Ramlibacter pinisoli: one gene and its partner. The protein of the gene in region 2 interacts with the protein of the main gene of each other region in a pairwise test. Links are inferred from orthologs where the notes say so. Each region holds a gene or a part of one and is shown on either strand. Other genes may lie near its edges.

Region 1 (3,308 bases), on a different replicon or contig from region 2:
CTGGCGCGGTCAAGACCCGCGAGCCGGGCCAGGATCCTGCAACGCGCACATTTCAGGCTCTTCGGATTTTCATCAACGCCGAGCTTGAAGAGCTGCAGGAAGCGCTGACGGCGGCGCTGAACATCCTGGAACCCCAAGGACGGCTCGTGGTGATCAGCTTCCATTCGCTGGAGGACCGCATCGTCAAGCAGTTCATCGCCGCGCATTCGCGCGAGGTGGTGGACCGCCGTGCCCCGTTCGCCCCGCCCAAGGCGATGAAGCTGCGCGCCCTCGACCGCATCAAGCCCTCGGCTGCCGAGGTCGCGGCCAACCCGCGCGCGCGCAGCGCCATCCTGCGGGTTGCCGAGAGGACCACCGCATGATGCGGCTGAACCTGGTGCTGTTGCTCGCGGTGCTGCTCAGCGCCATGGCCACCGTGCAGGTGCAGTACGAATCGCGCCGCCTGTTCACCGAGATCGAGAAGGCCCAGGGCGAGGCCCGCCGGCTGGAGATCGACCACGAGCGCCTGCAGGTGGAAAAGCGCGCCCAGGCGACCCCGCTGCGGGTGGAGCGCCTGGCCAAGGACCAGCTGCAGATGCGGCCGGCCACGCCCGCCATCACGCAGTACGTCAACCAGGGCCGGGGGACGGCACCGTGACCCGCAGCGTCCTGTACACCTCCAGCCCGCTGCTGGCCAGCAAGACCCCGGTCTGGCGCAGCAAGTTCATCGTGGCCGGGCTGGCGCTGGGATTCATCGGGCTGGCCGGGCGCGCCGCCTGGGTCCAGGTGTTCGGCAACGACTTCTTCCGCCGCCAGGGCGAGGTGCGCTTCCTGCGCACGCTGGAGCTGCCGGCCAATCGCGGCCGCATCCTGGACCGCAACGGCCTGCTGCTGGCCACCAGCGTGCCGTCGCCCAGCATCTGGGCGATCCCCGAGGACGTGGAGCGCGACAAGGTGAAGCTGGCGCAACTCGCCAGGCTGCTCGGGATGAGCGCGGCGGAATTGGACCGCAAGCTGGAGGACGAGGACAAGACCTTCGTCTGGCTCAAGCGGCAGGTCGACGAGCCGGTGGCGCAGCAGGTGGCGGCGCTGGGCCTCAAGGGCATCTACCAGCGCAAGGAATACAAGCGCCAGTACCCCGAGGGCGAGGCCGCCGCGCACGTGGTGGGCTTCACCAACGTCGAGGACAAGGGCCAGGAAGGCATGGAGCTGGCCTTCAACCAGCAGCTGGCCGGCCGCGCCGGCTCGCGCCGCGTGATCAAGGACCGGCTGGGCCGCATCGTCGAGGACGTCGGCGAACAGGTGCCGCCGGTGGACGGCCGCGACCTGCAGCTGTCGGTCGACAGCAAGGTGCAGTTCTTCGCCTACCAGAAGCTGCGCGACGCGGTGACCGAGAACCGTGCCCGCGCCGGCAGCGTGGTGGTGCTCGACGCGGTCACCGGCGAGGTGCTGGCGCTGGCCAACTATCCGAGCTACTCGCCCAACCAGCGCCAGAACCTCACCGGCGAGCAGCTGCGCAACCGGGCCATCACCGACACCTTCGAGCCCGGCTCGACGATGAAGCCGTTCACCATCGGCCTGGCGCTCGAGTCCGGACTGGTGACGCCCCAGACCCCGATCCAGACCGCGCCCGGCTACGTGGTCATCGGCGGCGCCCGCATCTCCGACTCGCATGCGCACGGCATGCTCACCGTGCAGCAGGTGATCCAGAAGTCCAGCAACATCGGCACGCTCAAGATCGCGCTGCAGATGCAGCCGCGCGACATGTGGGAGACCTTCACCGCGGCGGGCTTCGGCCAGAAGCCGCAGATCGCGTTTCCCGGCGCGGTGGGTGGCCGCCTGCGGCCGTTCAAGTCCTGGCGGCCGGTCGAGCAGGCCACCATGTCCTACGGCTATGGCCTGTCGGCGTCGCTGTTCCAGATGGCGCGCTCGTACACGGTGTTCGCGCACGACGGCCAGATCATCCCGGCCACCATGATGAAGTCGCCCCAGCCGGCCGCGGGCGTGCCGGTGTTCTCGGCCAAGACCGCGGCCGAGGTGCGCACCATGCTGCAGATGGCGGCGGGCCCCGGCGGCACCGGCCCCAAGGCGCAGACCCTGGGCTACTCGGTGGGCGGCAAGTCTGGCACCGCCCACAAGCAGGTCGGCAAGTCCTACGCCAGCAACAAGTACCGCTCGTGGTTCGTCGGCATGGCGCCGATCGACCGCCCGCGCATCATCGTCGGCGTCATGCTCGACGAGCCGTCGGCCGGCCGCTACTTCGGCGGCGACGTCGCCGCCCCGGTGTTCAGCGAGGTGGTGCAGCAGACGCTGCGCCGCATGGGCGTGCAGCCCGACATGAGCGTCAAGCCGCAGGTGGTGGTCAACGCGGTGGAGGAATCGTTCTGATGCAGCAGCTGCGCACCCCCGAGGACGCCGCCCGCTGGCTGCACGGCCGCGTGCGGGGCGCCCTGCACGGCGACAGCCGGCGCGTGCGCCCGGGGGACGGCTTCATCGCCTGGCCGGGCGCGGCCACCGACGGCCGCCGTCACGTGCCGGCGGCGCTGGCCCAGGGCGCCGTCGCCTGCCTGGTCGAGCAGGAGGGCGCCGAGGCCTTCGCCTTCCGCGACGAGGCCATCGCCACCTACCCGCAGCTCAAGGCCGCCACCGGCCCGATCGCCGCCGCCTACTACGAGCACCCGACGCAGGGCCTCGAGGTGCTGGCCGTCACCGGCACCAACGGCAAGACCTCCACCACCTGGTGGCTGGCGCAGGCGCTGTCCAACCTGCCCGCCGGCCGCTGGCCCTGCGCCGTCGTCGGCACGCTGGGCACCGGACGGCCGCCGCAGGTCGACTTCAACGGCCTGACCACGCCCGACCCGGTGCTGCTGCAGGCCGCGTTCCGCCGCTTCGCCGACGAGGGCCTGAAGGCCTGCGCGATCGAGGCCTCCTCGATCGGCCTGGCCGAGCGGCGGCTGGACGGCACCCGCATCGGCGTGGCCGTCCTCACCAACTTCAGCCAGGACCACCTCGACTACCACGGCTCGATGGAGGCCTACTGGGAGGCGAAGGCCGAGCTGTTCCGCTGGCCCGGCCTGCGCGCCGCCGTCGTCAACATCGACGACGCCAAGGGCGTGGCGCTCATGACCGCGCTGCAGGACAGCGGGCTGGATCTCTGGCCGGTCTCCTGCGAGCACGCCGCGCGCCTGCAGGCCGCCGACATCGGCTACGGCGATGGCGGGCTGCGCTTCACGGTGGTGGAGGGCAGCGAGCGCCACGCGCTGTCCACCGCCCTGGTCGGGCAGTTCAACGTGGCCAACCTGCTGGGCGTGGTCGGTGCGATGCGCGCC
Region 2 (3,195 bases):
ACGCGCGAGGAGACCTACGCCGTCTACTACGACACCCTGCGGCGGCGCATCGAGGACCGGGGCACGCACAACTTCCCGGAAGCGTCGGGGCAGAAGCTGTACGGCGAGCTCACGATGATCGTCACCGTCAACCACGACGGCCGCGTGCTCGCCACCGAAGTGGTCGAGACCTCGGGCAATCCCACCCTCGACCGCCGGGCCCAGACCATCGCCCGCGCGGCCGGCCCGTTCGGTGCCTTCACCACGGCGATGCGCCGCCGCGCCGACCAGATCGTGGTCGTCTCGCGCTTCAAGTTCACCCGCGACGAGACGCTGGAAACCAAGCTCACCAGCCGATGACCCCCGACGCCTACTGCGTGGTCGGCAACCCTGTCGCCCACAGCCGCTCCCCCTGGATCCACGCCCGCTTCGCCCGCCAGACCGGCGAGCCCGTGCAGTACGAACGCCTGCTGGCGCCCCTGGACGGCTTCGCCGCCGCGCTGCGGGCATTCCGCGCCGGCGGCGGCCGCGGCTGCAACGTCACGGTGCCGTTCAAGTTCGAGGCGGCCGCCCTGGCCACCGCGAGGACCGAGCGGGCCCGGCTGGCCGGTGCCTGCAACACGCTGCGCTTCGACCCGGATGGCGCCGTCTTCGGCGACAACACCGACGGCGCAGGGCTGGTCAACGACATCCAGCGCAATGCCGGCGTCGATCTCGTCGGCCGCGACGTGCTGCTGGTGGGTGGCGGCGGCGCCGCTGCCGGCGTGCTGGGCCCCTTGCTGGAAGCGCGACCCCGGCGCGTGGTGGTGGCCAACCGCACCGTGTCCAGGGCGCTGGCCCTGCTCGAGGGCCACGCCGCGCTGGCAGCCGCCAGCGGCGTCGACCTGGGCGGCTGCGGGCTGGACGCGGTGCCGGCCGGCTTCCACGTCGTCCTGAATGCCACCGCAGCCAGCCTGTCCGGAGGCGGCGTGCCGGTTCCGGGTTCGGCGCTGGCCCCCGGGGCCCTGGCGTACGACATGATGTACGGCCCGCCGGCCCAGGGTTTCCTGCAGTGGGCCCACGAGCACGGCGCCCGCGGCCGCGACGGGCTGGGCATGCTGGTGGAACAGGCGGCCGAGTCGTTCCTGGTCTGGCGCGGCGTCCGCCCGGACACCGACGGCGTGCTGGCGGAACTGCGGGCGCTGCTGGCGGCGGGCTGATCGATGAAGGGGCTGCTGCGCTGGCTGCTGCTGGCCGTGCTGGCCGGCGTGCTGCTGCAGCTGTTCTTCGTGCTGCGCATCGCCGTTGCCGTGTCGGTCGACCCCGAGTCCACCACCTTCCAGCGGTCCGAGGCCTGGCGCATCGCCAGCCAGAAGGACCGCCTGCGCTGGCGCCAGGACTGGGTGCCGTACGACCGCATCTCCGAGCACCTGAAGCGGGCCGTCATCGCCTCGGAGGACGACGGCTTCGCCACCCACGACGGCGTCGACTGGGAGGCGATCGAGAAGGCCTGGGAGCGCAATGCCAAGGCCGAGGAGCAGGCCGCGCGGCGGTCCCAGCTGCGCCCGAATGCCAGGCCACCCAAGATCGTCGGCGGCTCCACCATCACCCAGCAACTGGCCAAGAACCTGCTGCTGTCCGGCGAGCGCACGCTGGTGCGCAAGGGACAGGAGATCGTGCTGACGTTCGCGCTCGAACGGCTGCTGACCAAGCAGCGCATCCTGGAGATCTACCTGAACAACGTGGAATGGGGGGAAGGCGTCTTCGGCGCCGAGGCCGCGGCGCGCCACTACTGGCGCAAGCCGGCCGCCCAGCTCACGCCCTACGAGGCGGCCCGGCTCGCCGTGATGCTGCCGCGCCCGCGCTATTTCGAGAAGGTGCCCAACTCGGGCTACCTGGCCAGCCGCGCGCAGACCATCCTCGCGCGCATGCGCCACGCCGAACTGCCCTGAGCCGGCCCCACCTCAGCGCGTCGCGCGCTTGGGCAGCCCGAACGCCTGGGCCCAGTAGATGCCGCCCTCGCTGCCTTTGTTCACGGCGTACGCCAGCCCCATCTCGGTGAAGCGCGGCTCCATGATGTTGGCGCAGTGCTCGGGACTGTGCAGCCAGTCCTGCATCACCTTCTCGGGCGTGGTCTGGCCCATGGCGATGTTCTCGCCGATGCTGCGCCAGTCGTAACCGACCCGGCTGGCGCGGTCGGCCGGCGAACTGCCGTCGCGTCCCCGGTGTTCCATGTAGCCGTAGCGGGCCATCGACTCCGCATGCGTGGCCGCCGCACGCGTGAGCACCTCGTTGAGCGAGAGGGACGGCGCGGCGCCGAACGCCTGGCTGCCGCAGCGCCGCGGCTGCGTCCTGGCCTGGTTCACCAGCGTCAGCACGCGGGCGGCCACGGCACCGGCCGCGCCCTGCGCCGGCGGATCGAACGGCGCCGCGGCGACCAGCCAGTACGAGTTGCCGTTGCGCTGCAGGCCGACATCGAGCAGTTCCGGATTGCCCAGGGTGGAGCAGTGCTTCTGCTGCAGCGCCTGCGCCACCGCGTCCGGCGAGGCGTAGCCCTTGAACGTCCACTGGAAACTGCGGCGCGCCCGGTAGTCGCTGTCGTCGAGCGCGGTCTGCAGCGGGACGCCCCGCGACAACCGCCGAGCTGCCTCGGACAGCCTCGGCTGGGTTCGCAGCGCCGGTGCATCCGGATTGCACTGCTGCCGCGCCGCCTGCACGAGCGCGGCGGCATCGTCCCGGATCGGGTGCGCCTGCTGCTGGGCCTGCCCAGGGGTCACGGCCGCCAGCCCCAGGCCGAACAGCAGGTCGGGAAAGTTCGTCAGCAGTGACATCGGCCCAGCGTAGCCACCGCGCCGTCGGGCAGGGGTGGCTCTGCGCCTTCATACGCAACAAAAGGTAGCTCGGCCGCACATCCCAGTGCCTCATCGGGTGCTTAAGATCCGCCCATGCTTGCCAAGGCGATGAGCCTGTTCCTGCTGGGCCTGGTGCGCCTGCTCACCGGGGCACAGGCGCGCTGGTACGGCTGCCCGCCCAAGGCCGAACAGCGGATCTATTTCGCCAACCACCAGAGCCATGCCGACCTGGTGATGATCTGGGCCGCCTTGCCGCAGGAACTGCGCAGCATCACCCGCCCCATCGCGGCCCGCGACTACTGGACGACGAGCCGCCTGCGCGAGTGGATCACCACCCGGGTCTTCAACGCCATCTACATCGACCGCGCCCGCACCGGCGAGCAGG

The links.
Region 1: the proteins of mtgA (region 2) and GON04_RS08710 interact in binary tests that used the Escherichia coli proteins (3 or more experiments, as listed by UniProt). The link is inferred for Ramlibacter pinisoli from one-to-one orthologs.

The regions. Positions count from the first base shown.
Region 1 is NZ_WSEL01000003.1:1,549,408-1,552,715, reverse strand. The notes cover bases 1-3,000. They hold GON04_RS08710 (penicillin-binding transpeptidase domain-containing protein), read left to right. Parts: upstream 1-633; coding sequence 634-2,367; downstream 2,368-3,000. Other genes in these bases: GON04_RS08705 (UDP-N-acetylmuramoyl-L-alanyl-D-glutamate--2,6-diaminopimelate ligase), read left to right, coding at 2,367-3,000; ftsL (cell division protein FtsL), read left to right, coding at 359-637; rsmH (16S rRNA (cytosine(1402)-N(4))-methyltransferase RsmH), read left to right, coding at 1-362. In the rest of the region: more of GON04_RS08705, read left to right, coding at 3,001-3,308. UniProt on the Escherichia coli protein: Essential cell division protein that catalyzes cross-linking of the peptidoglycan cell wall at the division septum. Required for localization of FtsN.
Region 2 is NZ_WSEL01000009.1:1,879,792-1,882,986, forward strand. Bases 159-3,045 are described here. They hold mtgA (monofunctional biosynthetic peptidoglycan transglycosylase), read left to right. Parts: upstream 159-1,181; coding sequence 1,182-1,910; downstream 1,911-3,045. Other genes in these bases: GON04_RS23345 (energy transducer TonB), read left to right, coding at 159-339; aroE (shikimate dehydrogenase), read left to right, coding at 336-1,178; GON04_RS23360 (CAP domain-containing protein), read right to left, coding at 1,923-2,789; GON04_RS23365 (lysophospholipid acyltransferase family protein), read left to right, coding at 2,904-3,045. Outside these bases: more of GON04_RS23345, read left to right, coding at 1-158; more of GON04_RS23365, read left to right, coding at 3,046-3,195. UniProt on the Escherichia coli protein: Peptidoglycan polymerase that catalyzes glycan chain elongation from lipid-linked precursors. May play a role in peptidoglycan assembly during cell division in collaboration with other cell division proteins.